One region of the Pectobacterium actinidiae genome, then DNA from elsewhere that is predicted to be linked to it. Evidence: predicted binding sites of a transcription regulator. Region 1 holds the regulator's gene; each other region holds the start of a gene.

The links. The regulator PurR, encoded in region 1, represses purine synthesis genes. The targets are predictions, from matches to a motif close to CANGCAAACGTTTGCNTG.
Region 2: a site for PurR is predicted at 6,098-6,115, ahead of purL (phosphoribosylformylglycinamidine synthase). Genes of this name have one in related genera too.
Region 3: a site for PurR is predicted at 7,289-7,306, ahead of KKH3_RS16470 (nucleoside-specific channel-forming protein Tsx). Genes of this name have one in related genera too.

What each region holds. Positions count from the first base shown of each region.
Region 1 covers NZ_JRMH01000001.1:2,571,255-2,581,157, forward strand. Annotated here, with positions in the region: gene KKH3_RS10890 (MliC family protein) at 1-165, opposite strand, end outside; gene anmK (anhydro-N-acetylmuramic acid kinase) at 262-1,374, opposite strand; gene KKH3_RS10900 (outer membrane lipoprotein) at 1,724-2,191, shown strand; gene slyA (transcriptional regulator SlyA) at 2,323-2,760, opposite strand; gene KKH3_RS21725 (DUF1289 domain-containing protein) at 2,989-3,228, opposite strand; gene gloA (lactoylglutathione lyase) at 3,518-3,925, shown strand; gene rnt (ribonuclease T) at 4,073-4,744, shown strand; gene KKH3_RS10920 (Grx4 family monothiol glutaredoxin) at 4,847-5,197, opposite strand; gene KKH3_RS10925 (C40 family peptidase) at 5,540-6,388, shown strand; gene cydH (cytochrome bd-I oxidase subunit CydH) at 6,558-6,647, opposite strand; gene purR (HTH-type transcriptional repressor PurR) at 7,037-8,062, shown strand; gene cfa (cyclopropane fatty acyl phospholipid synthase) at 8,409-9,560, shown strand; gene KKH3_RS10940 (riboflavin synthase) at 9,622-9,903, opposite strand, start outside.
Region 2 covers NZ_JRMH01000001.1:3,294,124-3,304,026, forward strand. Annotated here, with positions in the region: gene KKH3_RS14150 (sensor histidine kinase) at 1-1,407, opposite strand, end outside; gene purL (phosphoribosylformylglycinamidine synthase) at 2,114-6,001, opposite strand; gene mltF (membrane-bound lytic murein transglycosylase MltF) at 6,218-7,726, shown strand; gene tadA (tRNA adenosine(34) deaminase TadA) at 7,744-8,259, opposite strand; gene yfhb (phosphatidylglycerophosphatase C) at 8,350-8,988, opposite strand; gene murQ (N-acetylmuramic acid 6-phosphate etherase) at 9,020-9,903, opposite strand, start outside.
Region 3 covers NZ_JRMH01000001.1:3,825,640-3,835,542, reverse strand. Annotated here, with positions in the region: gene coaE (dephospho-CoA kinase) at 1-421, opposite strand, end outside; gene KKH3_RS16495 (GMP reductase) at 708-1,748, shown strand; gene hofC (protein transport protein HofC) at 1,827-3,032, opposite strand; gene gspE (type II secretion system protein GspE) at 3,029-4,501, opposite strand; gene ppdD (prepilin peptidase-dependent pilin) at 4,504-4,950, opposite strand; gene nadC (carboxylating nicotinate-nucleotide diphosphorylase) at 5,268-6,158, opposite strand; gene KKH3_RS16470 (nucleoside-specific channel-forming protein Tsx) at 6,304-7,164, opposite strand; gene ampD (1,6-anhydro-N-acetylmuramyl-L-alanine amidase AmpD) at 7,581-8,153, shown strand; gene ampE (beta-lactamase regulator AmpE) at 8,153-9,007, shown strand; gene KKH3_RS16455 (amino acid permease) at 9,086-9,903, opposite strand, start outside.

The sequences.
Region 1 (9,903 bases):
CAGCAGGAAACTCACCTGCGGAGTCGCTTCACCGCCCTGCTGTAGCGTAACGGTTAACGGCATCGTGCCACACTGATAATGCAGCGTTTCCACCGTCTGTTTATGGCCAAAATAGCTGCATCCGCTCAGCAGAATCAGCGCGGTCCCCGTCAGCAATCGTTTCATTTTTTCTCCTGTCATTCTTATCGATAGCGTCAACTGGCGTTGCCGCTCATGTAAGTTTAACAAGAGGATAATTATGAACCTCTCGGCAAAATCTGATTAATCCGCGTTAACCGGATAAATCGCGCCTAACACCGTTTCCTGGCTCGCTCCCGTGACAGAGGGCAGATTGCCCGGCAACCCCGACAGCGTGCGTGACGCCAGCCAGGCAAATGCCAGCGCTTCCATATCATCGCCGCTCACGCCACACTCATCCGTCGTGCTGACTTCGATGCCCGGCAGCAGCGCAGAGAGACGTGCCATAATGAGCGGATTACGTGCTCCACCGCCGCAAACCAATAAGCGTTCGCATCCACCGACCAACAGCACCTGTTCAGCGATGCTCATAGCCGTTAACTCAACCAGCGTCGCTTGAACATCCTGCGGCGCTATCGGCGGCAGGCCAGCCAGCATTCTTTCCAGCCAACCCAGATTGAAATACTCACGTCCAGTGCTTTTGGGGGCTCGCAACGCAAAATAAGGATCGGTCAACATTCGGCGTAGCAATAGTGGATTTACCTGACCGCTCATCGCCCACACGGCGTCTTTATCATACGGTTGCGCACAGTGCCGCCAGATCCAGGCATCCAACAGCATGTTCCCGGGCCCCGTATCGTAGCCGCGCACGGGCGCACCCGGCACCAACAGGGACAGATTGGCGATCCCGCCGATGTTGAGCACGATACGTCGTTCAGTAGGATGCAGCAGCAACGCATGGTGGAATGATGGCACCAGCGGAGCGCCCTGCCCGCCATAGGCCAAATCGCGGCGTCGAAAATCACCAACGGTTGTGATGCCAGTCAATGCGGCAACGCGGTTATTATCGCCGATCTGCAACGTACAAGGCGCATCGCCTGTGGGCTCATGCCAGACCGTCTGTCCGTGGCAGCCAATCGCGGTGATGTCCTCCGCGCTCAGCTCCGTCTCTTTAAGCAGCGTCAGCACGGCTTCGGCAAACAAGATGCCCAAACGCGTATCCAACTGTCCGAGCGCAGACAGCGTCACCGCCTGCCCCTGACACATCCCCAGTATGGCCATTTTGATATCCTGGGGTATCGGATGGCAGTAGCTGGCCTGCTGCGCAACCGTATGTTCGTCAATGGCGGCTAGCACAACATCCACACCATCAAGGCTGGTGCCGGACATTACGCCAATATATCTGCCTGATCTCATTATATAGCCTTTGCCCCTGTGGGATAAAAAGAGAACACCGATAACAACCGTTACGTTGAGAATAAAAGTAGCACGTTAACACGCTGAATTATTAAATTTTTTACGTTTTTGCCACACGGGTTAGGTTTTAACCAAATGTGGGTTTTTGATAATATTTGCTACAAAAAAAGCCCTTTCTCGTACTATTTACTTCTCTGTTTATACGCAATTTAAGCGCACTATTATATTCTGCAAAAAAGAGTAAAAAGAGTGGCATGCTACACTGAGCCAGACCATAATTTATTGGTATAACACTGCGTCGGCCGAGGCTGAGCCAGCCCGACATATTCGCTATTAAGGAGTTTGTATTATGATGAAGCGTTTGCTTGTGGTTACTCTTGCTGGTATCACGCTGGCTGGTTGTGCTAATACCAGTACGCTTTCAGGTGACGTTTACAGCGCATCCGAAGCTAAACAGGTGCAGACCGTAACCTACGGTACGATTGTTTCTATGCGTCCGGTTCAAATTCAGGCGGGAGAAGATTCTAACGTGATCGGTGCACTGGGCGGTGCTGTTCTGGGCGGTTTCTTGGGCAACACTATTGGCGGCGGTTCCGGCCGTAGCCTGGCGACCGCAGCTGGCGCAGTAGCGGGTGGCGTAGCCGGCCAAAGCGCTACGGGTGCGATGAACCGCACACAGGGCGTAGAATTGGAAATTCGTCGTGATGACGGCAGTACCATTATGGTGGTACAGAAACAAGGCGATACGAAATTCAGCGCAGGCCAACGCGTTGCCATGGCCAGCAATGGCCGCAGTATCACCGTTTCTCCACGCTAATGCTGTGTGACGATCGCCACGCACTGCGGCGATCGTCACAACGAATAATCAATTCCCGGAATAAATAACCAATAATTAATACTGGTGATATTGCCGGGATTTAATTCTCCCTCTGCGTAACCCAAATTTAGCTACGCTTGATTTTCATGTAATGCCAATATATTTTTCTCAAGACGTGAAACCAGCAGCGCTAATTCATCAACCTGCTCCGGCGTAATACCAAATAATACTTCACTACGTGTATGGCTAATTACACCATTGACTGCCTGTATGATTGGCTCTGCTGATTCAGTCAGCATAATACGTTTTGCCCGACGATCGTGCGCACAAACGTGGCGAGTGATTAACCCTTTTTCCTCAAGTTGATCCAGTGTTCGGACTAATGAGGGTTGCTCAATACCTATCGCTTTGGCGAGTTGAATCTGCGACTGCCCAGGGGGTAGATGGTATATGTTATGCAACGTGACCCAATGCGTCTGAGTCAGTTCAAGTGGTTTTAATCGATGATCGACCAGCGCACGCCATACGCGCACCAGACGGGCTAAATCAGATCCTAATGGCAATTCCATCACCTCTCCTTATTGTTAGCACGCTAAGTTATATCCCTGGATTGCAATCAACTCTGATTTATAAGAATAAAAAATGACTTTATTGTTGTAAAAATAGCTCCATCTTAGAATGGATTCTATCAAATAAAAGTCTTTTAAAAATGATCTCAGGCTTATTTTATTCAATCGAACGCTCCTGCGTTGCTTAAACAAAATTTCACGTAAATAGATCATCTAAGACAAGATAACTTAAAACAACGATGGCTGACGGGACTCTGCTGGTGTATCGGATTTCTCTGAACGCTGTGACCGTCTCATTCTCTGCCGACACAAACGCAGCACATCCTGTTTCTGCGCATCACTCATTTGGCCCCAACTAAAGCGCTCATTACGACTGCGAAAGCAACCGCGACAATATCCGCCTTCATCCGTCTGACAAATACCACGGCATGGATTAGGGACTACAAAGAGTTCAAGTTGCTCTGGCACAACACCTCCTGCGACAACTCTATTTATTGAAGCCCTGTTCTTTACCGCTGGCAAGCCCAAACGGACAGTCATAATGAAAATAATTAGGTAACCATTGTAATAACTGACGATTTTTTTACACGCCAAGCCGTCTAAAAGTGACCCAACGCGCTATTTATCCCTCCTGATAGTACGTTTTAACACAAACCTCACCGTAGTGTCGCATTTTTAGCATCATCCCAACAGTTTGGACTCGGTAGAGCCACAACGCTATACTTCCCTTTTTGTTGCACTTTTTAACGAGGACACTATGCGCTTACTTCATACCATGCTGCGTGTTGGCGATTTACAACGTTCTATCGATTTCTATACCCAAATCCTGGGCATGCGCGTACTGCGCACCAGCGAGAATACCGAATACAAATACACGTTGGCCTTCGTCGGTTATACCGAAGAGAGCGAAGGTGCGGTTATCGAACTGACCTACAACTGGGGCGTCGACAGTTATGATTTGGGCAACGCCTATGGTCATATCGCATTGGGCGTTGACGATGTTGCCGCAACCTGTGAGCGTATCCGTAAAGCGGGCGGCAATGTAACGCGCGAAGCAGGTCCGGTCAAAGGCGGTACGACTGTGATCGCGTTCATCGAAGATCCAGATGGTTATAAGATCGAATTGATCGAAAATGCCCACGCGGGTAACGGCATCGGTCACTAATCCCATGCATTCTACAGGTGCGGCATCAGCACCTGTTCCCCCTCTTCTTCTGCCATCACTGCGGTTTGAAACAACAACGGGCATGCTGCATCTCCAGTCAAAATTTGCAATAATGCGCGCTGCGTTTTGCTAACAATTAAGAGAAAAATGGCTGATAAAAGTGATCTGAATGCCCTGAGCGGCCGTTTTCGTGGGTTTTACCCGGTAGTGATTGATGTTGAAACCGCCGGATTTAATGCGAAAACCGATGCCTTGCTGGAAGTTGCAGCGGTAACATTAAAAATGGATCAAGACGGTTGGTTACAGCCAGATGAAACGCTGCATTTTCATGTCGAACCCTTCGAAGGCGCGATTCTGGAACCCGCCGCACTGGCGTTTAACGGTATTGACCCCACCAACCCCCTGCGTGGCGCAGTGAGCGAATATGATGCGCTGCATGAAATTTTCAAAGTCGTGCGTAAAGGGATCAAAGATCAGGGTTGCAACCGCGCGATTATCGTGGCGCATAACGCCACATTCGATCATAGCTTTATGGCAGCAGCAGCGGAACGCTGTAGCCTGAAACGTAATCCGTTCCATCCTTTCGCCACTTTCGATACCGCCGCTCTCAGCGGGCTGGTGTTAGGCCAAACGGTTCTGGCTAAAGCCTGTATTACCGCCGGTATTGCGTTTGACTCCAGCCAGGCGCACTCTGCGCTGTATGACACCAATCAGACAGCATTACTGTTCTGCGAGTTGGTTAATCGCTGGAAACGTCTGGGCGGCTGGCCGCTAGCACTGGAAGAAAGTTCTCTGGAAGACGCGTCAGCCGAAGACTGAAAAGATTGAGATCAAAAAACGGGTGCCATAAAGCACCCGTTGGAAGGATTTACGCTCGCATCGTAACAACATTTGACATCGTCATTACGCCAGAAGAAAGCCTTACTCTTGATCGGCCTGCTGCGCTTTGTATTTGTCTGCCGTTTCTTTGATCAGCGGTTGCAGTTCACCGCGCTGAAACATTTCCATCACGATATCACAACCGCCAATCAGCTCGCCGTCAACCCACAGCTGCGGGAATGTCGGCCAATTCGCGTATTTCGGTAGCTCAGCGCGAATGTCTGGGTTCTGCAAAATATCAACATACGCAAAACGTTCGCCACAGGCAGACAGCGCCTGAACAGTCTGTGCGGAAAAGCCGCAGCTTGGCAATTTCGGGGAACCTTTCATGTACAGCAGAATCGGGTTTTCAGCAATTTGGCGCTGAATTTTTTCAATTGTCGGTGTCGTCATCTTCTTGCTTCCTTAATTCTATAGGATGGCTAACGTCCAAAACGCTAACCATGAGCCGCCGTCAGAGATGCTACGACAGCGACATTGACTCAGTGATATTGTACCGATGCCACTAGCCACAAAAAAACGCCATTTTTTGTAAGGTTATTTTTTTCCTGAAAGCATTCATCATTGATGAAATCAACGTCAGAAAACGCTGATAAATCAATCGAAAAAATAACTATTAACGTTTTTTCACTATTCTGTATGAATAAAGAGGCCATGCCCACTTTTTTATAACACCGTTTTCAGGAATACTGTGGGGATTGAGCGAGTTAAGGATTATGTTCGGTCACTTTTATTATGCGCTTATTTATTACTCTTTTTATATTATTTTTCAGTAATCTATCCCTGAACGTGGTTCAGGCTGCGCCGTCTACCCCGCATTCTGCGCCGAAGAAAAGCGCCGTGGCAGAAACGAATAAGAAAAGCCGTCAAACAAAGGGTAATGCTAAATCACCGACGCCGATCAAAAGCAAAAAACCAGAACCTACCGCAGTCAGCAATAAAACCCAATCCCGTACCGCGAGCAAAGCGACAGAAAAAAAGCCGTCACGGACGCAAAGTAGTACACCTGCGCTAGTGAAAAAAAATCTTAAAAAGCTGAAGTCTGAAGAGAAACAAACAACCGCACAAACCAGAGTCAAAACCGGTCTGAAGAAGACCGCACTCAAGGGTAAGGCAGATAAAAATCCGTCGCTGACAGAAAAAGGAATGGCGTTAAGCGCTGCGCATAAAAAGCGCTATCAGCATGCCAAAACAACGGCAATGAATAAGTTGATGAGCCAGATAGGCAAGCCTTACCACTGGGGCGGTTCATCTCCCTTTACTGGGTTCGACTGTAGCGGACTGGTTTATTACGCCTACAAAGATGTCGTTAAAATCCAAATTCCACGCACCGCAAACGAAATGTATCACCTGCGCGACGCCGCTCCGATTAAAAAGAGCGAGCTGGAAAGTGGCGATTTGGTCTTTTTCCGCATCAATAATCGTGGCGCGGCCGATCACGTCGGAGTTTATCTGGGGGAAGGGAAATTCATTCAGTCGCCGCGTACAGGCTCAGATATTCGTATCAGCAAGTTGAGTGAAGATTATTGGCAGGAGCACTACGTTGGCGCGCGTCGTGTAGTGACACCGCAAACCATTCGTTAAGAACAGATTATATCTCTTGTATACCCTAAATAATTCGAGTTTCAGGACAAAACGTTAACGTTTTGAACAACGCCAACGCACATGCAACTTGAAGTATGGCGGGTATAAAAGCGATTCAGACACGTTTATGGCATCATCAACGTGTCTGAATATCTAACCAGTCGTTTGGTTAGTTCAGCACCGCTGTAAAACTAAACACGATGATCACCGCCAACGAACCAATAGTTGTCAGCAAAGACATCTTCAGATCTGTATCCATAAATGACTCCTTATTAACGAACAAATTTTATCTGAAAGCTTCATCTGAAAAGACACAACCCTGCACAGCCGAGCGCGTTTAGGTAGTTAAAGCCACAAATAATAGGGTTATTACGATTCTTTCATAATTCTAGCGAAAAATCTCGGACGAATGCATCACTAATAGTATAAATTAGCCCTTCCACTTTCATGATAAATCGGACACAATCCGCTGTTTATGAAAGCGCTGCGTATCAGTCGAAAAACGTCAACCCAGATCCCTTCGGTATAACATTCGGCATTCTCCTTCTGAAATCCTGTTTTTTAGCTTAGAAGAAGAACATTAAACGTAGGCAAACGATTAACAATATACTTACGTCTATAACAGGTAAGTTCAGGAGTCATTTTTAGATGGCAACGATTAAAGATGTGGCAAAGCGTGCTGGCGTTTCTACCACAACCGTATCGCACGTGATCAATAAAACACGTTTCGTCGCCGAAGAGACTAAGGCAGCCGTCAGGGCAGCAATCAAAGAATTGCACTATTCACCCAGCGCCGTCGCCCGCAGCCTCAAAGTTAATCACACTAAATCTATCGGCTTGCTGGCCACCTCCAGCGAAGCCCCCTATTTCGCCGAGATCATTGAAGCCGTTGAAAACAGCTGCTATGCCAAAGGCTACACGCTGGTGCTGTGTAATTCGCATAACGACATCGGCAAGCAGCGCGCCTACCTTTCCATGCTGGCGCAAAAACGTGTCGACGGCCTGTTGGTGATGTGCGCCGAGTACCCACCAGAACTATTGTCGATGTTGGAAGATTATCGCAGCATTCCGATGGTCGTTATGGACTGGGGACAAATGCACAGCGATTTTACCGATACGATTATCGATAACGCCTTTGAAGGTGGTTATATGGCAGGTCGCTACCTGATCGAACGCGGCCATCGTGATATCGGTGCCATCCCCGGCACTCAAGAACGCAATACCGGCAGCGGACGCTACCTCGGTTTTTTAAAAGCACTGAAGGAAGCCGACATTTCCGTGCGCGACGAATGGGTGGTTCGGGGCGATTTTGAACCGGAGTCCGGCTATAAAGCCATGCATCAGATTCTCGCACAGAAACAGCGGCCAACCGCCGTATTCTGCGGCGGCGATATTATGGCGATGGGTGCTATCTGTGCGGCTGACGAACTGGGTCTGCGCGTACCGCAGGATATTTCGGTGATCGGTTATGACAACGTGCGCCACGCACGCTTCTTTACACCTGCGCTGACCACCATCCACCAGCCAAAGGAGCGTCTGGGCCAGTCCGCGTTCTCTATGCTCTTGGATCGCATAACCAGTAAACGGGAAGATGCGCACGTCATTGAAGTACACCCGACGCTGATTGAACGTCGTTCAGTGGCAGATGGCCCTTACCTCGACTATCGCCGCTAACCGCAGCCATTCTATACAGACGATTTTCTTATCCCTGCCAGCTTTCCCTCTCTGCTTCAGCCAGCTTTCTTGTAGGCTGGCTGAAGCCGTTCTAATTCTATACCCTAAATAATCGAGTTGCATGACAACACGCTAGCGTTTTGCACAACGTCAAAGCGTTGGCCCTTTAGGGCGAGGCTCATGAATGAGCCGAGTAACGGACGTAGCCGACGTACATGCGGCTTGAAGTATGACGGGTATAATACCGTGTTTCATTTTCTCTGGTGACAGCCGATACCCCGGCTGCGATAAGTGTTTTCCAGGTCTGTTTACGATACTTTTATCTAAGAAAAGTTAAGGAGACACGATGAGTTCACCTTATACAGAAGAATGGGATGAGGAGACCGCCCCCTGGTTCCACATCGTACAGGACATGTTGGCTAGCGCGGATATCACCATCAACGGTACCCGTCCTTTTGATATCCAGGTGATCAACCCCGGTTTTTTTAAGCGCGTTCTGCAAGAAGGATCGTTGGGGTTGGGAGAAAGCTACATGGATGGATGGTGGGAATGTGAACAGCTGGATATGTTCTCCCATCGCGTCCTGCGTGCGGATCTGGAAGCGAAACTCCCCCGCCGATTGCACGATCTTACGCGAGTCGCCCTCTCCCGTATCACGAATTTGCAGTCCCGTCGACGCGCTCAGATTGTCGGTAAAGCGCATTACGATTTAGGTAATGACCTGTTTACCCTGATGCTGGATCCCTACATGCAGTACTCCTGCGCTTACTGGAAACAGGCACAAACGCTGGAACAGGCGCAGGAAGACAAACTCGCCATGATTTGCGAAAAACTCCAGTTAACATCAGGGATGACGCTGCTGGATATCGGCTGCGGTTGGGGCGGGCTTGCGGAGTTTGCAGCCCGGCACTATGGCGTATCAGTTTACGGCATCACGATTTCAAAGGAGCAGCAAATGCTGGCACAGCAGCGCTGTCAGAATCTGGACGTCACCATTGAACGACAGGATTATCGCGATCTCAATCGGCAATTTGATCGTATCGTGTCAGTTGGCATGTTTGAACACGTCGGGCCACGCAACTATGACAATTACTTTCGCATCGTGCGGCGTAATCTAAAGCCTAATGGGCTGTTTCTCTTACATACCATCGGAGCCAATAAGACCGACCCATACCTCGATCCCTGGACTCATAAATACATTTTCCCCAACGGCTGTATTCCCTCCATACGGCACATTGCGCAGGCGAGTGAGCCTTACATGGTGATGGAGGATTGGCACAATTTCGGCACCGATTACGATCGCACATTAATGGCATGGCATGCACGTTTTCAGCAAGGCTGGCCGCAGCTTTCCCCACGCTACCCTGCCCGCTTCCGCCGAATGTTCAGTTACTATCTTAACCTTTGCGCGGGAGCCTTCAGAGCGAGAACGCTCCAACTCTGGCAAGTCGTGTTTAGCCTGGAGGGCGTCGAAGGAGGATTGCGTGTTGCACGCTGACAGGAAAGAAAAACCGGACGATGCGGTTCGTCCGGTTTACAAGAATATGCAGTGCAGGATATCAGCCTTCGTTGGCGAGATCGCTCGCCTGCTTGCTAGCCAACACACGCTCGACCGTATCCACCACGGCCTGTGTCTGCGGGTCGATTTCAATATTGATACGATTCCCCAGACGTTTCTGGCCCAGAGTTGTGCGATTCAGCGTTTCTGGGATTAAATGCACGCAGAAGCGCCCGCGAGTGACTTCCCCCACCGTCAGGCTGATACCATCAATCCCAACGAAGCCTTTATGCAGTACGTATTTCATCAGTGCTTCATCTGCCAGACGGAACCAAATCTGATG
Region 2 (9,903 bases), 720 kb from region 1:
GATGCGAAAACACACATCAGCATAGTCCACGGTGATTAGGCTAAGCTCACCACGCATACGACGAATGCAATCACGCGCGATGCTCAGTCCCAATCCGCTTCCCTTGACTGCACCACGGCGCTGATGGCTTCCCTGATAAAAGGGCTCAAAAATCATGCTCCGCTCTGCATCGGGAATGGGCGTACCATTGTTGGCGACATCAATCTGAACGCGATTGCCAATCTGACGGCTATAAATCCAAATGTTACCGGATTCCTTACCGTAGTGCACCGCATTGGAATAGAGATTATCAATCACTCGCATCAACAGCGTCGTCTCTGCCCAACAGTGCTCAACGGCCAGCGTCACATCGGTATGAATCATTTTGGCGCGGGCTGGTAAGCTATGGGACGACACGACAATATCGACGATCTCTTCGATTTCAACCCGCTCCAGCTCGGTCGGCGTATCCGCCAACTTGCGATTATAGTCCAACAGTTGATCGATCAGCTGTAGCAGATGGCGGCTGCTGCTATCAAGAATAGCGACCACCTCTTTCTGATCGGCAGTCAGCGGACCGACCACCTCATCAGCCAGCAATTCGGTGCCTTCACGCAGACTCGCCAGCGGCGTTTTCAGCTCATGGGAAATATGGCGTAAAAACTCATGTCGCTGCGACTCCAGCCAGGACAAACGCTCGCTCAGCCAGATAATGCGCTGCGCCAGTGTTCGAATCTCACGCGGCCCCTTGAAAGTGCTGGTGTTGCCCAGCGAGCGACCTTCGCCAAGGCGGTTGATCATCCGCTCCACGCCATTAACCGGCCCAATGATCATCCGCGTAAAGAGGACGACCAACAGCACGCTGACCAGAAACAAGAGCAGCGCCTGCCAGCCAAAGAACTGGCCGCGTTCGGAAATAGCCTGCTGGAGCTGTTGCCCGCGGGAGAAAACAACGTCACGCGTTACCTGCACCATTTGTCCATTGGCGCGAGAGAACCCTTCCAGCAGGCTGGACGCCGTTTGCTCTGGGCCACTGTTATGGCAGCGTATTTCGCCAAGCTGAGTCAGGAACTGACGTAACGTCTGGTAATAGCGGGGATCGGGCAGTACCTGCGCGTGAGAATCCAGCATTTGCAAATACTGTTTACGTTGGTTCTGATAGAGCGTCGCCAACGTCTGATCGTCCAATACGCAGTATTGCCGATAGCTACGTTCCATCGCCAGCGCGACGCTGGTCATCGCTTCACTGCGGCGGGCATCCGTCAGCGTTGTCCGGTTAATATCCGCAGCCTGTTCGCTCAGCATGTTCAGGCTTTGATAAGCCTGATAGGCCAGTACCAACAGCGGCAGCAAAACCAGCAAGAACGCCATAATTACTAATTGCCGCAGAGAACGCGGGAATAAACGCCATCGTTTCAAAGAAATCATCTCGTTACCTATCGAATCCGCTCTGATGCTAACTGAGTCTTATAAAAGTTCAACGTTTTCCCTTACGACATGCGCAATGCTTCGCAATACGGCATGAATCCCCATGTAACGACGTAAAAAGTAACGCCGTAAAAGCGATCGAGGGGGATTCTCTGGGGGATGTGGCGGATATGAAACGTGGCGCGGCCAGAAGAATCGCTCCCTCTGGCCGCGTAACTGAATAGGCGGTGCCTCACTCAACGTGTCGCCCGATGCTTGATAACGTTCGTTTTCACGTACGGTTATCGGTCTGGTGGACGATAGGCACCCTTTCTTTTGGCATCATTCCAGATGTTATGAGCGAAAATATTTGCCAGTCAGCAACGCAATCATAACCAGTTGAATGAGCAACTCTCATTAAAATGCACTTCGCATGCCAACTTTGAAAAAAAACAACACAACACACTGATTATTAATACATTTTAATTTAAACATCACTAGTAAATACATAGTTAAGAATGCGAATAACGGAAATACACGCTAAAGAGACGATTTATGTCGCTAAAAACAGACAGCTTTATGACGCGGCAACATCACTCATATAAATCAAAAAGTTAAATGTCACCAATTAGAGACATCAAAAAATCAGTCCGTCGCAAAAAAACGACAAACAGAGAAAACAGACGTAAAAAAGGAGCCGAAGCTCCTTTCTTTTACTGACTTTAACTTAGCCCAGCTGTCTGCGCGCGTTGCGGAACATACGCATCCACGGACCATCCTCGCCCCACTCTTCTGGGTGCCAAGAGTTACTGACGGTACGGAACACACGCTCAGGGTGCGGCATCATGACGGTTGCCCGACCGCTGGTGCTGGTCACTGCCGTAATACCGTTTGGCGAGCCATTCGGGTTAGCCGGATAGTTCTCGGCTACCTGACCGTAGTGGTTGATATAACGCAGCGCCACCAGACCGTATTCTTCAATCGCCGCCAAATGCGCATCGTCGCGGACTTCAACCTGCCCTTCGCCGTGTGAAACGGCAATCGGCATGCGCGATCCTGCCATGTCATTCATGAACAGAGACGGGCTTTTCTCCACTTCGACCAGACTGAAGCGCGCTTCAAAGCGATCGGATTTATTGCGGACAAAACGCGGCCAGAGATCGGCACCAGGAATCAGTTCACGTAGGTTCGACATCATCTGACAGCCGTTACACACGCCCAGCGCCAGCGTCTGTGGACGCAAGAAGAATTCCGCGAATTCATCACGCACGCGAGAGTTGAACAGAATGGATTTAGCCCAGCCTTCACCCGCACCCAGCACATCACCATAAGAGAAACCGCCACACGCCACCAGCGCCTGGAAATCCTGCAAGTTACGGCGATTTGCTAGCAGGTCACTCATATGGATGTCGATGGCATCAAAGCCCGCACGGTGGAACGCCGCTGCCATTTCTACATGAGAGTTCACACCCTGCTCACGCAGGACCGCCACTTTAGGGCGGACATTTTTAGCAATATAAGGCGCGGCGATATCTTCCTGCGGATCGAAGGTCAGCGACACGTTCAGGCCAGGGTCGTTATCATCCTGTCTGGCGATATGTTCCTGATCGGCACACTGCGGGTTATCACGCAGGCGCTGCATCTGCCAGCTGGTTTCAGCCCACCAGCGACGCAGCGTTGAACGGCTTTCCTGATAGATCGCTTCTGCACCCTGATTGATGGTGAAACGCGTTCCTTCTTCAGCATGACCGAGGTAGTGCACGCAGTCTGCCAAACCATGCATCGCCAGAACCGCTTCCACTTCCGCACGACGGGCAGCAGGAATCTGAATGACTGCGCCAAGTTCTTCGTTAAACAGCGTCGCCAGCGTATCCTCACCCTGAGACGCGATATCAACTGTCACGCCACAGTGTCCGGCAAACGCCATCTCAGCCAGCGTAACCAACAGACCACCGTCTGAACGGTCGTGGTAGGCCAGAAGCGCTTTGTCCGCGACCAGCTGTTGCATGGCATTAAAGAAGCCTGCCAGTTGCTCTGGACTATGAACATCTGCCGTCTTACGACCCAACTGGCGGTAAACCTGCGCCAGCGCCGTCGCGCCCAGTGCTTTATTGCCTGCACCCAGATCGATCAGCAACAGTGCATTATCCTGTCCGGTACGCAGCTGTGGCGTTACCGTGTTACGCACGTCTTCCACGCGAGCAAACGCAGAGATCACCAGCGACATCGGCGAGGTTACCGCGCGATCTTCGCCCTCTTCCTGCCAGCGGGTTTTCATCGACATGGAGTCTTTACCCACTGGGATCGTCAGACCCAGCGCCGGGCATAGTTCCTCACCCACGGCTTTCACCGCATCGTACAGTCCGGCGTCTTCGCCCGGGTGGCCTGCTGCCGCCATCCAGTTAGCAGACAGCTTCACGCGAGTCAGCGGGCCAATATGCGTGGCCGCAATGTTCGTCAGCGCCTCACCCACGGCCAAACGTGCGGAGGCCGCAAAGTTACGCAGCGCAACGGGCGCACGTTCACCGATAGACATCGCCTCGCCGTAATAGCTATCAAGGCTGGCGGTGGTCACCGCACAGTCAGCCACCGGCACCTGCCACGGGCCGACCATCTGATCGCGTGCCACCATACCGGTAACAGAGCGGTCACCAATGGTGATCAGGAAGGTTTTTTCAGCGACAACAGGCAAATGCAGCACGCGCTCAACCGCTTCAGCCAGGTAGATTTCATCACGCTGTAGCGGCGTGCCTTCTACCTGCTTGCGCTCAACGTCACGCAGCATCTTCGGCGTTTTGCCCAGCAGCACATCCAGCGGTAAGTCGATAGGCTGGTTGTTGAAGTGACGATCGTTCATCGTCAGATGCAGTTCTTCCGTCGCTTCACCAATCACCGCATAAGGGGCTCGTTCGCGGCGGCAAATTTCATCAAACTGTGCCAGCTGTTCTGGCGCAACAGCCAGAACGTAGCGCTCCTGCGATTCGTTACACCAGACTTCCAACGGGCTCATGCCCGGCTCATCGTTCAGAATATCGCGCAGTTCAAAGCGACCACCACGACCACCGTCGCTCACCAGCTCTGGCATTGCGTTGGACAGACCACCTGCACCAACATCATGGATAAATAAGATCGGGTTGGCTTCACCCAATTGCCAGCAGCGGTCGATCACTTCCTGACAGCGACGTTCCATTTCCGGGTTATCACGCTGTACAGAAGCAAAATCCAGATCCGCATCGGACTGACCCGATGCCATAGAAGAGGCTGCCCCGCCGCCCAGACCAATATTCATCGACGGCCCGCCCAGTACAATCAGTTTGGCCCCGACGCTAATTTCGCCTTTTTTGACGTGATCGGCGCGAATGTTACCAATGCCGCCCGCCAGCATGATCGGTTTATGGTAGCCGCGCACCTCTGTGCCGTTGTGGCTATCGATACGCTCTTCATAAGTACGGAAATAGCCCGTCAGTGCAGGACGGCCGAATTCGTTGTTGAATGCCGCGCCGCCCAGTGGGCCTTCGGTCATGATATCCAACGCGCTGACAATACGCTCTGGCTTGCCGAACTCTTCTTCTTCCCACGGCTGAATAAAGCCTGGAATGCGCAGGTTCGATACGGAGAAGCCGACCAGACCCGCTTTCGGTTTGGAGCCACGACCTGTCGCGCCTTCGTCACGGATTTCACCGCCGGATCCTGTTGCTGCGCCCGGCCACGGTGAAATGGCGGTTGGGTGGTTATGCGTTTCAACCTTCATCAGGATATGGGCATCTTCCTGATGGTAATCATATTGTCCGTTGGTATCGGTGTAAAAACGGCCGACGGCGGAGCCTTCCATGACGGCGGCATTATCTTTATAGGCGGAGAGAACGTGATCGGGCGTGTGTTCAAAGGTGTTCTTGATCATTTTGAACAGTGACTTCGGCTGAGTGACGCCGTCAATCACCCAATCCGCGTTGAAAATCTTGTGCCGACAGTGCTCAGAGTTCGCCTGTGCGAACATATACAGTTCAATATCGGTTGGGTTACGACCCAGTTTGGTGAAGGCTTCCAGCAGATAATCAATTTCATCGTCTGCCAATGCCAGCCCCAGACGGACGTTCGCCTCTTCCAGCGCCTGACGCCCTTGCAACAGAATTTCGATGCGCTTGAAAGGTGCAGGTTGATGATGAGAGAACAGCGCTTCGGCCTGTTTCAGGTCGCTAAATACGCTTTCCATCATCCGGTCATGCAGCAGTGCCCCCAGTTGCTGCCACTGTTCATCGCTCAGCGTAGGCGCATGAATATAGAAAGCCAGACCGCGTTCCAGACGCAGCACTTTGCTTAACCCACAGTTATGGGCGATATCCGTTGCTTTGGAAGACCACGGTGAAATCGTGCCGGGACGCGGCGTGACCAGTAACAGATGGCCTTGCGGCTCGTGCTCCGCGAGAGAAGGACCATACTTCAGCAAACGTGTCAGTTTGGCCTGTTCATCGTTGTTCAGCGGGGCGCTGACATCGGCGAAATGTACGTATTCAGCATAGATATCGCTGACCGGCAAAACGTGCTCTTTGCAGCGGACCAGCAATTTATTAATACGAAAAGCCGATAAAGCAGGTGAACCACGCAGTATTTCCATAATCTAAAGTTCTCTCGTCTTCGATGCACTGGCTGCGATACAGCCATTGGGCACAACAGGGGGGAAACGCGCATATTATAGAGAATCCTTCCCTCGGACGAAACCGTTTGCGTGGCGATAATTTCACTTCGCGTCCGACGAATGATTAATCGGTGACCAAATCAATAAAAGTTGCACACTGGCGGTTTGTTAAGCAAAATGCCCCCACTCTGGGAAATGACGTATAAAAAAACTGCCGTTACAGACAGCCTGGCCACACGGCCACCGAGAGATAACTATTTGAAGCCTTTAAAATTAAATTATTTTTTCATCGGGATTATCACGTTACTGCTGGCGTTAGCGCTATGGCCTAGTATTCCCTGGCGCAGTAGCCAGGATGTACAGCTCAGGCAGATCCTCTCACGCGGTGAGTTGCGTATCAGCACGGTCAACTCACCGCTGACTTATGCAATGAGCAACGGATCCCCAACAGGTCTGGACTATGAACTGGCAAAACGGTTCGCCGATTACCTCGGCGTAAAGCTGGTGGTTTCGTCACGCAAAAATCTTGACGAGCTGTTCGACGATCTGGACAGTGATGATGCAGACCTGCTGGCTGCCGGACTGATCTACAACCGCGAGCGTCTGGAACGTTTCCGCGCCGGCCCAACCTACTATTCCATTTCACAGCAGATAGTGTACCGCCTTGGTTCACCTCGCCCAAAAACGCTGGATAAGCTGCAAGGCCGCCTCGTCGTAACGTCGGGTTCTGCCCACGCCGCTACCTTGCGCGATCTAAAAGCAGAAAAATATCCGCAGCTAAACTGGGAGTCGGCTTCCGATCAGAGCACGCAGGACTTACTGAAGCAGGTTGCCGACGGCAAACTGGACTATACGCTGGGTGATTCGGTCACCATTGGCTTAATGCAGCGAATTCATCCGCAGCTCGCCGTCGCCTTCGATCTCAGCGATGAAGAACCTGTTACCTGGTATATGCGACGTTCACACGATGATAGCCTGTCCGCCGCGCTGCTGGATTTCTTCAGCCAGATTGTCGAAGACGGTACGCTCGCACGTCTGGAGGAGAAGTATCTCGGCCATGTTGGCGAATTTGACTATGTCGATACCACCACGTTCCTGAGCGCGATTGATGAAACACTGCCGGACCTGCGCCCGCTGTTTGAAAAATATGCCACCGATATCGACTGGAAGCTGCTGGCCGCTATCTCCTATCAGGAATCACACTGGAACCCGCTGGCGACCTCCCCTACCGGCGTGCGCGGGCTGATGATGCTCACGCGTAACACGGCAGAAAGCCTGAACGTCACCGATCGGGTCGACCCGGAGCAAAGCATTCGCGGCGGCGCGCAATATATGTCGCATATGATGCAGAAAATGCCGGACACTATCCCAGAAGATGAAAAAATCTGGTTTGCGCTGGCGTCCTACAACATGGGGTACGCCCATCTGCTTGATGCGCGTAAATTGACAGAAAAACAGAAGGGAAACCCCGACAGTTGGGTTGATGTGAAAATGCGCCTGCCGATGCTGAGCCAGAAACGCTATTACACGCAAACCACCTACGGCTACGCGCGCGGACATGAAGCCTATAACTACGTGGAAAACATTCGGCGTTATATGGTGAGTCTGGAAGGTTACCTGATAGAAAAAGAAGCCAAAGCGCAGCAGCAAACCCAGATCGCACAAGGCTATCCGGCGGTTCCGTTCAGCAAAGTACCGGAATAAACCTGCATAAAACGCCGCTACTCCTGCGCGGCGTTTTTTTCATTTTTTTCTGCCGCCCGACGGGCTTTATGCTGCTCACGTCGCAGCCGAAAGAATGCGCTGAGCGTTGCGGAGCATTCATCCGCCAGAATGCCGGATTCAATCATGATCTGATGATTCATGCCGGGGTGTCGCAGAATGTCCACCAGCGACCCCGCCGCCCCCGTTTTCTCATCTGACGCACCGTAAACCAAACGGCCAATACGGCTGTGTATCATCGCGCCCGCACACATGATGCATGGCTCCAGCGTGACATACAGCGTTGTCTCCAGTAGACGGTAGTTCTGCAACACCAGCCCTCCCTGCCGTAACGCCATAATCTCAGCGTGCGCGGTAGGATCGTGATGCCCAATCGGCCGGTTCCACCCTTCGCCGATCGCCTCGTTATCCAGCACCAGCACCGCGCCAACTGGCACCTCACCTTCATCTTGAGCACGCTGAGCCAGCGTCAATGCATGGCGCATCCAGTATTCATCATTACGCGGGCTACTCACGTTTCCTCACTTAGAACCTATCTCATTAAGGCTATTTTACTTGCCATTTTGGCGGCGCATTATACCTATATGGATGGCGTATTGAAGGCGTTACTCCAACTGTTGCAGGCTGCCTTCGGGCGTCACGCGCCAGCGATGCTCACAGAAATAGAGCAGCGGATTGTCTTGCTTACTGTCGCTATAGCCGCTGTAGAGTTTGAGCGGCGCGCCCAAACGCTGCTCCATCTGCGTCACTTTTTCATGTCCCAGACAGCGCAGCGTTAATACCCAGCCGCCATAGCGGCGTGTAATCTGGCTTCCCATCAGGCGCACGCCGGGCAGAAAAGGCGAATCATGATAGACCTGTTCCACCAGCCGCTGCGGCGACCCAGTCACCAGCCAGACCTGTGCCTCGCTGTCTTCAAGATAGGTTTTCAGCCGCTGCTGAACCTGCGGAAACGGAATGACATCATGACGAAACTCGCCGACAAACTGCTTTTCCAGTTGAACCAGCTCATCTTCATCACGCCCAAACGTAATCGCCCATAGCAGCCAGCTCATCGGCCATCGAGCCGCGCGACCACGAATCAATAACCCCAGCCCGATAATCGGTAATAGCGGGATAACCAGAACAAGATTTAACGGCAACCGACGAAGTAAAAAACGCAAAAAGCTGCCAAACATGTCCTGCTGATGCAACGTGCCATCCAGATCAAAAAAAACAATGCGTTGCTCTCGCTTATCACTCAAAACGTTTCTCCCGACTTACACCAAGATAATCTTATCCGCCAATTAGCGCCTCACGCAGATAACCGTTGTGTTGTTTCAGACGCTCACGCGCCGCTCCCACGTCAATATTAGCCAGAAGCATCAAAATTGCAGGCTTAACCTCATTATCCGCCTGTACCAGCGCCTGCTGCGCTTGCTCCCGATCAGCCCCCGTTGCTTCAACGACGATGCGGCAAGCCCGGTCCAACAGCTTCACGTTGGTTGCCTTCACATCAACCATCAAATTCTGGTACACCTTCCCCAGCTTAACCATTGCGCCGGTAGAAATCATATTTAGGACCAATTTTTGCGCCGTTCCTGACTTCAACCGCGTCGAGCCAGTTAACGCTTCCGGGCCAACCACGGGAGAAATCGCCACCTGTGCTTCTTGTGCAATGGGCGAATGCGGATTGCAGGAGATCGCCGCCGTCCGGCAGCCAACGTTGTGCGCATAGCGTAAAGCGCCAATCACATACGGCGTTCGGCCTGATGCCGCAAGGCCGACAACCATATCCACAGCGGTTAAATTCAGCGCTTTTAGGTCCGCCTCACCGAGTGCGGGATCGTCTTCCGCCCCTTCAACCGCCTTCAGCAGTGCGCCCGGCCCACCAGCAATCAGGCCGATAACCAGCCCGTGCGGTACGCCAAACGTCGGCGGGCACTCTGAGGCATCCAGCACCCCCAAACGGCCGCTGGTTCCCGCCCCCAGATAGATCAGCCGTCCGCCTTCCTGCAACGACGCCGCAGCCAGATCGACAGCCTCGACAATCGCGGGTAAAACCAGCGCAATGGCTTCAGGCACTTTCCGATCTTCCTGATTAAACGCATGCATCATTTCCAGCGTAGAGAGCTGATCCAGCGCCATCGTGGCCGGATTCCGAGTTTCGGAAACCAGCG
Region 3 (9,903 bases), 1.3 Mb from region 1:
TGCGTGCAAGCTGTGTTTCTTTGTCTACATCAACGACCAGGATACGCTGCGCTCGCTGTTGTAAACCGTTCTCCACCAGTAAAGGGACGACCCACAGAATATACGGTGCGGATGCAGCCTGAAACAGGGCCTGTGTTTCCTGATGGATCAACGGATGGAGTAAATTATTCAGCCACTGCTTCTCCTCAGGTGAGGAAAAAATCCGTTGGCGTAGTGCGGTGCGGTTCAATGAACCATCGATATTGAGTATAGCGTCGCCAAACCGGATCCTGATGGTATCCAGCGCGGGTTTCCCAGGCTCGACTACTTGACGCGCGATGATATCAGCGTCAACGATAGTGGCCCCTAATTTGGCAAATTCATCGGCTACGGTACTTTTGCCGCTGCCGATACCGCCCGTTAAGGCTACGATGTATGTCATTGCACCCGTGTTGAAAAGTTAACATTGCTACTATTTTCAAGTGGAGAGGAATACTTTCCTCTGCCCCTGAAGTCAATCAGGCATAAACCGCAGTGTGCTTCACGCTATCACGTTGCTCGGTGATAGGTAAATTTCTCTGATTTTATCCCAAATAAAGTGAAAATCGCAGTCTTGCCGCAGGATTATTCCTGCGTATGATAACGTCACTGGTAAAGGGCATTATTTTTTCACTCAGTAATAATCAATACTGAGCATTCCGCCGTCACTCACCAGGAACTCGAACCTCATGCGTATTGAAGAAGATTTAAAGTTAGGCTTTAAAGATGTTCTCATCCGGCCAAAGCGTTCGACGCTGAAAAGCCGCTCCGACGTTGAACTGGAACGCCAATTCACCTTCCTCCATGCCGGCGGCAACTGGTCCGGTGTACCGATTATCGCAGCCAATATGGATACCGTGGGTACGTTTAGTATGGCGGAGGTCCTGGCCTCTTTTGATGTTCTGACGGCGGTCCATAAACACTATTCTGTCGAGCAATGGTCTCAGTTTGTGCAACGCACACCGGCATCGGTATTGCGCCATGTGATGGTCTCGACCGGGACATCTGAGGCTGATTTCATCAAGTTAAAGCAAATTCTGGCGCTATCGCCTGAGCTGAAATTTATCTGTATCGATGTGGCCAATGGCTATTCTGAGCACTTTGTCACGTTCCTGCAAAAAGCGCGCGAGGCCTGCCCAGATAAGGTTATCTGTGCTGGAAACGTTGTGACTGGTGAAATGGTTGAGGAACTTATTCTTTCTGGCGCGGATATTGTTAAAGTCGGTATTGGCCCCGGTTCTGTCTGCACGACGCGCGTTAAAACGGGGGTCGGTTATCCTCAGCTCTCGGCGGTGATTGAATGCGCCGATGCAGCGCATGGTCTCGGTGGACAAATTGTGAGCGACGGCGGTTGCGCCATGCCAGGCGATGTAGCGAAAGCCTTTGGCGGCGGAGCCGATTTCGTCATGTTGGGCGGTATGTTGGCAGGACATGATGAATGTGAAGGAACCATCGTCGAAGAAAACGGTGAGAAAATGATGCTGTTCTACGGCATGAGTTCTGCATCCGCGATGGAGCGCCATGTCGGTGGCGTGGCGGAGTACCGGGCTGCGGAAGGAAAAACCGTGAAATTGCCTCTGCGTGGTCCGGTAGACAATACCGTGCGCGATATTCTTGGCGGCCTGCGTTCGGCCTGCACCTATGTCGGCGCATCCCGTTTGAAAGAACTGACGAAGCGTACGACGTTTATCCGCGTGGCCGAGCAGGAAAACCGTATTTTCAACGGGTAATTGCTGCTGTTTCGCGTCGTCTGTCTGCCGCTAACGGTGGCGGGTACGATGTAGCTTTTTGGTTCTGTATTGGTCGGTTCAGGCACCGGCCAATACATTCCCCAACTGAAAGATAGGCAAATACATGCCAATCACCAGCGCCCCGACCATTCCCCCGACGACCATCATCAACAACGGTTCCAGCGTTTGTGTCAACATGTCTGCCTGCTGCTGTACCCGACCCTCATGCCATTCTGCCAGTTGTGTAAAGATCGTATCCAATGCACCGGTTTCTTCCCCCACGCGAATTAACTGCGGACAAGGTGCGGGGAACAGCGAGGCGTGATGTTGTGTGGCATGGTACAGCGACGTGCCCTGATGCAGTTGCGTTTGTATTTGTTGAATCGCGGTCTGATAAAGCGGGTGACGGATCGTCGCGGCGGCATCGAGCCCTTCCGGGAGCGTCAAACCAGCATGTTGCGTCATGGCGAGGATATGGAATATCTGGTTCAGCGATTTACCGCGTAGCAGGCTAGATACGATAGGAAGCTTCAGCAGCCACTCCTGCTCTCGGATTTTCCATAATGGCCGTTTCTGCCTCAAGCGGGCGTAGCCCACTATCAGGCCACTGAGTACCAGCAACCCAATAAATCCGTAGTCAGTGACTATCTCTGCCAGATGCAGCAACTGCCGGGTAAACCACGGCAACGGTGTATCGAACGAGGAATAGAGCGTCGCAAACTCGGGCAGAACCAACGTCAACATCATCATGCTGACCACTATGGCAATGGCCAAAACAAAGCAGGGGTAGCGTAGTGCTTTGATGACTTTCTGTTGCAGTCTGGACTGTTTTTCTTGCTGCTGAGCGAGCTGTAGGCAGCATGCGTCTAACTTCCCAGTCAATTCGCCGACGGCAATGAGGGATTGATACAAAACGGGAAAGATATGGGGATATTCGTGTAATGCCTCAGACAGCGAGCTTCCCTGCGCAACATGGGTACGAACCTCCCGCAATATGCAGCGCCAGCCGGGGCGCTCGTGCTGTTCCGACACCAGTTTTAATGCTTCCAGCAGTGGCAATCCCGCTTGTAGCAGGGCAGCAAGCTGTTTGATTAACTCGCCTAGCTGCTCACGTTTCCAGTAGCGTAGCGACAGATAATCGCCGGCTTTTACAAGAAGCGGCTGGTAGCCCTGCGCAATCAGGCTGGCATAGGCGTACTGGCGGTGTGTGCTGATGAGTTCTCCATCGATAAATTCGCCCTCAGACGTGATGGCCTGCCAGTGGTATAAGCGCTGTAGCTTCATTGCGTCTCCTGGTTCATTGCGTGCTCATCGCCCACTACACGGTAGACTTCCTCAAGTGAGGTCAGGCCATCGTTGACCAACTCAAGCCCTGCGGCGAGCAAGGTTGGAAAACCTGAGTGGTGAGACAGTGTGGATAATTCCCCTGTGCTGGCGTTGCCCGCCAGTGCTGCCTGAAAATCTGGCGTGATGGGCAATAATTCATAGAGCGCGACGCGGCCATAGTAGCCAGAAAAACAGTGACTACAACCGTGGGCTTTCCAATGGTGCAGTGGCCCTTGCCATAGGTTGTTTGGCAGTGAAAGTAGCGGTTCTCCTGGGGTTTTACAGTGCGGGCATAGCCGACGTACAAGGCGTTGGGCAATGATGAGTTTTAGCGCCGCCGCTAACAGGTAACCGGGGATGCCTAGATGACTGAGGCGAGTTAACGTGTCTACGGCAGAGTTGGTATGCAGCGTGGACATAACCAGATGGCCAGTTTGTGCGGCTTTTACTGCAATTTCTGCGGTTTCGGCATCGCGTATTTCACCGATCATAATGATGTCAGGATCCTGTCGCAGCAGGGCTCGTAAAATTCGGCCAAATCCCAGTTCAGCTTTAGGATTGATTGCCGTTTGGTTAATTCCTTCCAGGGGAATTTCGACCGGATCTTCTACGCTACAGATATTGCGGCTGCACTCGTTTAGCCAGCGTATCGCACTGTAAAGCGTGACGGTTTTTCCACTGCCCGTTGGACCCGTGACTAACAGCATCCCCTGTGAGGCGCTCAGTACGCTAATCACCTGCTGTAATGACTTTGTGGTGAGGCCGAGTTTATCCAGTGCTAACTCCTGCTGGTGCGTTTGCAAGATACGCAGCACGACTTTTTCTCCTTGTTGTACGGGTAGGGTCGCAATGCGTAACGAATAGGCTTGTTGATCCAGCGTCAGGCTAAATTGACCGTCCTGCGGCAATCGCCGTTCGGCGATGTTCAACTTACCCATGATTTTCAGCCGTGCGGTAATACGGTTTGTCAGTTCGGGAGGCGGTGCGGATATGGCCTGTAGCACGCCGTCAATGCGCAGACGTACGCGATAGCTGTCCAGTAACGGCTCAAAGTGGATATCAGAAGCGCGTCGCTGAACGGCGAGACGCAGCGTTTGATGGATAAATTGTGCAACGGGGGAGTCATCGTCATGATCCTGCGGCCTGGTGCTGCTGTTATAAGTATTGGCATGGTAGGTTTCTGCGGGCTCGGCAACGGCGTTCAGCGGGTTAAGCTGTTGTTCCATTCTGGCCTGTGGCCATTGTTCCACCATAATTCGGCGATTGCTGGCGAAACGCAGCGCGGCAATCATTTCCGCAGAAGGGGAAGCCGTGACGGCGACCGACAGCGTTTGTTCATCGAGGCTGAGCAACAATGCCTGATACCGTCGGCACAGCGTCTGTAACTCGCTGAGCGTATGCTCGGAGGAAAAGGATGAGTCTGTCATGATTAGCCTGCCGTATTATCAAAACGGAAAACGTCCTGACAGGCGGATTGCAGGCTCTCTGTATTGTTATCCGTGGCACAGTTTTTCGTCCAGCGTGAAGCGCCGATTTCGGTATCCCATGTTGGTGTCAGAATCACGCGCAGACCTTGCAGCGTGGATTGTCCGGTTAGCGTAATCACTCCTTGAGTGACGCTAACGGCGCTGACATAGCGTGAAGATTTGCTACCCGGTATTCCCTGATTACCTGCATTGCAGGCCGTAAAAGCGGCATTTTCCAGACCACAGAGATCGACTGGCGTTTTATAAGACACCATCGTTTGCAGCATGTCCGTCAGCGCTGCTTTTTGCAGATAGCCTTGATAAGCCGGTACGCCAATAGCGCTGAGGATGGCGATGATCGCAATGACGATCATCAGCTCAATCAGCGTAAATCCTTGTTGTTTTGTCATGTTGATTTCCCTGTTGTTGCATATAAATTTTGTGGCGCATAAATGTTGCGTTACATAAATCCCTACGGATGGCTGGCAGCATAGAAAAGCGTATGAAGGCTGACGAGCAGGGAAAAGCGAAATAGGAAAGCGTCACGACATGTTTTTAGATATTTGCAGAGGATTGAAAGTTTTTTGCGAGTAGAGACGCAATTTCACGCTGTCGGGGCAGGATGTTCGTGTGGGATTGTCAGTCTATGGCGTTACGATGGTGTGCGAGAGGATGAGAGGTGTACGAGGTGCGTAATAGCACCTCGCAGGTAGAAATAGAGGAACGGTTAGACGAAGCGCATGGATAAATCCAGTGCCTGTACGTGCTTGGTTAACGCCCCGACTGAGATATAGTCCACGCCAGTTTCCGCATAGCCACGCAGCGTGTCGAGAGTGACATTGCCGGAGATTTCCAGCAGCGCATGGCCTTGTGCTACAGCAACGGCTTCTCGGATGTTATCGAGACTGAAATTATCCAGCATGATGATATCTGCGCCCGCTTCCAGCGCCTGATGTAACTCATCCAGCGATTCGACTTCAACTTCTACCGGAACATCGCTGCGTAAAGACTGCGCTTTTTCTACCGCATTTTTGATTGAGCCTGCGGCGATGATGTGGTTTTCCTTGATCAGGAAGGCGTCGGATAAACCGAGTCTGTGGTTGTCTCCGCCACCGCATGATACGGCGTATTTCAGTGCGGTTCTTAGCCCCGGTAGCGTCTTGCGCGTATCCAGCAGCCGAGTGCGCGTTCCCTGCAATACGGCAACATAACGGCTGACTTCGGTGGCGACGCCGGACAGCGTTTGCAGGAAATTCAGCGCAGTGCGTTCGCCCGTCAGGAGCTGTTTGGCTGGGCCTGTGATATCACACAGCGTTTGGTTGGGCGTGATGGCGTCGCCATCGGTAACGTGCCAGACGATCGTTGTCGTGCCGCCTAATTGAGAAAAGACTTCCTCAAGCCAGCGCGTGCCGCAGAATATACCCGCTTCGCGCGTGATAATGCGGGCGCTGACGGTCTCGTTGTCGGGTAGCAGAAGGGCGGTAATATCTTGATTAGCATCGACGATGCTGCCTAAATCTTCACGTAAGGCCAGTTGCACGCTAGCGGGGATATCTTGTGCAATACGAGCGAGTAAAGCTTTTTGGCGTTGTTCCTGACTGTAGCGACGCGTTGACATGACAAAACTCCGAAGGGGGATTCGGAGGTCTATGCTACCTTGTTTATATCGGGACATCCAGAATGAATAGTTATTATAATTCAATCCGTTACTGTTATTTACTTTCCGGCGAGCGATCTCCGATCGCCGGAAAGGGGATGCGATTTTAGAAGTTATAACCAACGACCAGGTAGTAGCCCCAGCCGGTAGATTTCACTTCAAACGGACCTTTGCCGAAATTGAGTTCTGCGCCATCAGCCCATTGGCCGCCGTTGTGGAAATAACGCGCAACGAAAGAGTAGTGCCAGTGGTCGTAGCCCAGCGCCAGAATATGGCTGGAGGCAATGGAGTTGTTAGTGCGGCTTGCATTCGATTTATCACGCAGTTCTGAGCCAAAGTCGAAATTGGTGAAGCTGATATACGAGACGTTGCCGCCCAGCATTGAGCCCAGTGGGTAAGAATATTTCACCTTTACACGGTAGCCATCCCACTCGTTTTCGTTCGCTGCGCCGTAGTTCTGCCATTGGTATTTGGCATAGCCGTTCACTGACAGGGACAGATCGGTGCCGGTATCAATATCAGTACCTAAGCCCATGTACCACGTGCTTTGGCGTGAACCGCTGTTGCGACCCTGATCGTAGATAACGTTATTGGCGATGTACCACTCTTTAAACGGGCCAAAACTGAGGTCAGCGCCCGTCAGCTTATCAATAGAGAAGCGTGGTTCGATCTCGACAAACAGCGGAGATCCTTTGTCCCAAATGCCACGGCTGTCGGGATCGCCACCAAAAAATTTAGGTGCATCGGCATAGCCGTAGAAATCGAACCAGTCTTTACGTGCAAACGCTTCGTATTCGAGGTAGGTGGTGCTGTTCAGTTGCGGTCCGAAACGGGTGTGGGCACTGCCGACGACGTTAATGCTCTGATGCCACCAGTCGGACAGGTATTCGGCTTTATTGCTGTCGGCAAGTGCAGGCATTGAGCATGACAGTGCAAGCAAGGCGCCTACAGCGAAAGTTTTTTTCATGTTAAGTACCATAGTGTTAGACGTTATGTACGTCGTACGTAAGACCGCAAAATAAGTTTTGGTAATATCTAAAAAAATCAGAAGATAATTTTGTCATGTATTTTAAGTAAAAATAGACGCAATGCACGAAAACGATTGCCTATTGTTGCGTCATTACATTTGTAATGTGACTTTTATCACATAATGATGTGGGAGATTTCACCTTACTAAAAAGGTATCGGATTGCATTCAGGCAGGGAAACGGCAGGAATATCACAAAACAAACGGTAAAATCTATTGATGCCCAGTTGAATAGATAGCATGACGTGAAACATGGTATCTTGGATACAAGGATTTTTGGCTACATGGTTTTTACGCCTGAAATTGATTTTTCGCCTGATTCAGCCGGCAAACGATACGATGCGAGGTTATCGCCGATGCTTTTGGAAAATGGCTGGTTATCCGACATTACACACACGCCTTCACCGCATTATGATGGCCGCCCGAATAATGAGGTGCCTTCCCTACTGGTGATCCACAATATTAGTTTGCCGCCCGGTGAGTTTGGCGGTCCCTATATTGACCAACTGTTTACGGCTACTTTGGATCCCTCGGTGCATCCCTATTTCGCCGATATTTCTCATTTACGCGTCGCGGCGCACTGTCTGATTCGCCGCGACGGGCAAACTACGCAGTATGTGTCTTTCGATCAGCGCGCCTGGCATGCTGGCGTTTCGGAGTTTGAAGGCCGGGAACGTTGTAATGATTTTTCTATCGGCATTGAGCTGGAAGGGACGGATACGCTGCCTTTTACCACAGAGCAATATCATTCTTTGGCTGCGATTACACGCCTGTTAATGCAGGCCTATCCCATTACGCCGTCGCGCATTACCGGACACAGCGACATCGCTCCGGGTCGTAAAACCGACCCCGGCCCGGCATTTGACTGGGACGGCTATCATCATCTGCTACAAGAAAACTGGACAGAGAACAAAGGGAGCCTGGATTAATGACGCTGTTTACACTGTTGCTTACGCTGGCATGGGAGCGCTTGTTCAAACAGGGCGAGCACTGGCAGATCGATCATCGGCTTGAGGTCGTGTTCCGGCACATGCCGTCTCCGTCTTTGTTGCAAACGCTGTTCCTCACGCTGTGTAGCATGGGCGTGGTGGCGGGCCTGCTGTGTCTCACAAGCGGCATTCTGTTTGGCCTGATTTCTCTTTTGCTGTGGATTATCATTAGCCTGATGTGCATTGGTGCGGGTGAAATCCGCCAGCACTATCGGCGCTATTTGCAGGCGGCACAGCGCGGCGAAGCCGATGCGAGTCGGGAAATGGCGGCAGAACTGGCGCTGATTCACGGTCTGCCCGTTGGCACAGGCGAAAGTGAGCAGTTGAAAGAGCTGCAAAACGCGCTGCTGTGGATAAATTTCCGCTTTTATTTAGCTCCGCTGTTCTGGTTCATCGCTGCCGGGCCATATGGGCCGATTGCGCTGACGGGGTATGCGTTTTTACGCGCCAGACAGACCTGGCTTGCCCGCCACCACACTCCGCTGGAGCGTGCACAATCAGGTGTTGATAGCTTATTGCATTGGCTTGACTGGATCCCTGCACGTTTAGCCGGTGCCGCATACGCCTTGCTGGGACACGGCGAAAAAGCGCTGCCAGCCTGGTTTGCCTCGCTGGGGGATTCCCGAAGCTCGCAATACTGGGTGTTAACGCAGTTGGCTCAGTTTTCTCTGGCGCGTGAATCCCATATCGAGCCTGTAGAGACGCCCAAAGCTGCTGTGACGCTGGCGAAAAAGGTGACGCTGGTGCTGGTGGTGGTGGTCGCACTCCTGACAATATATGGAGCGTTGGTTTGATGTTTCCCCCTTAGCCTGATGTGAAAATGGCCGACAGGGTCGGCCATTGAATCGAGGAAACACGGTTAACGCTGAGGCTTACTTCGCCTGATTTTTCTTTTTGATAAAGTATCCCACGCCCAGAATAACCAGCCAGACCGGAATCAGCATGACGGAAATTTGAATGCCCGGCGTCAGGAACATGATGACCAGTATACCCGCCAGGAACAGCAGGCAGAGGTAGTTACCCAGCGGATAAAGCAGCGCTTTAAACTTGGTCACCGTCCCTTCTTTGTCCTTTTGCGCACGGAATTTCAGGTGCGCCAGACTGATCATCGCCCAGTTAATCACGAGAGCAGACACGACCAGCGCCATCAATAGCTCGAACGCTTTGCCGGGAATGAGATAGTTGATCAGCACGCACAGTGCCGTTGCCAGCGCGGAGATGCCGATAGCAACAACGGGAACGCCACGGCCATCAACAGTTTTCAGTACTTTCGGCCCGTTACCCTGTTTCGCCAGACCGAACAGCATGCGGCTGTTGCAATAAACACAGCTGTTATAAACGGACAGCGCAGCGGTCAATACCACGATATTCAGCACCGTCGCCACGACGTTACTGTTCAGTTCATGGAAGATCATGACAAACGGGCTACCGCCTTCCACAACCTTGCCCCACGGGTACAGTGACAGCAGGATAGCGAGTGAACCGATATAGAAAATCAGGATACGGTAGATAACCTGATTGGTTGCACGTGGAATGCTTTTCTCTGGGTCATCCGCTTCTGCTGCGGTAATCCCCACCAGTTCCAGCCCGCCAAATGAGAACATGATAACGGCCATCGCCATCACCAGACCAAGCACGCCATTCGGGAAGAATCCGCCCTGCGCCCACAGGTTGGTCACGGTTGCTTCCG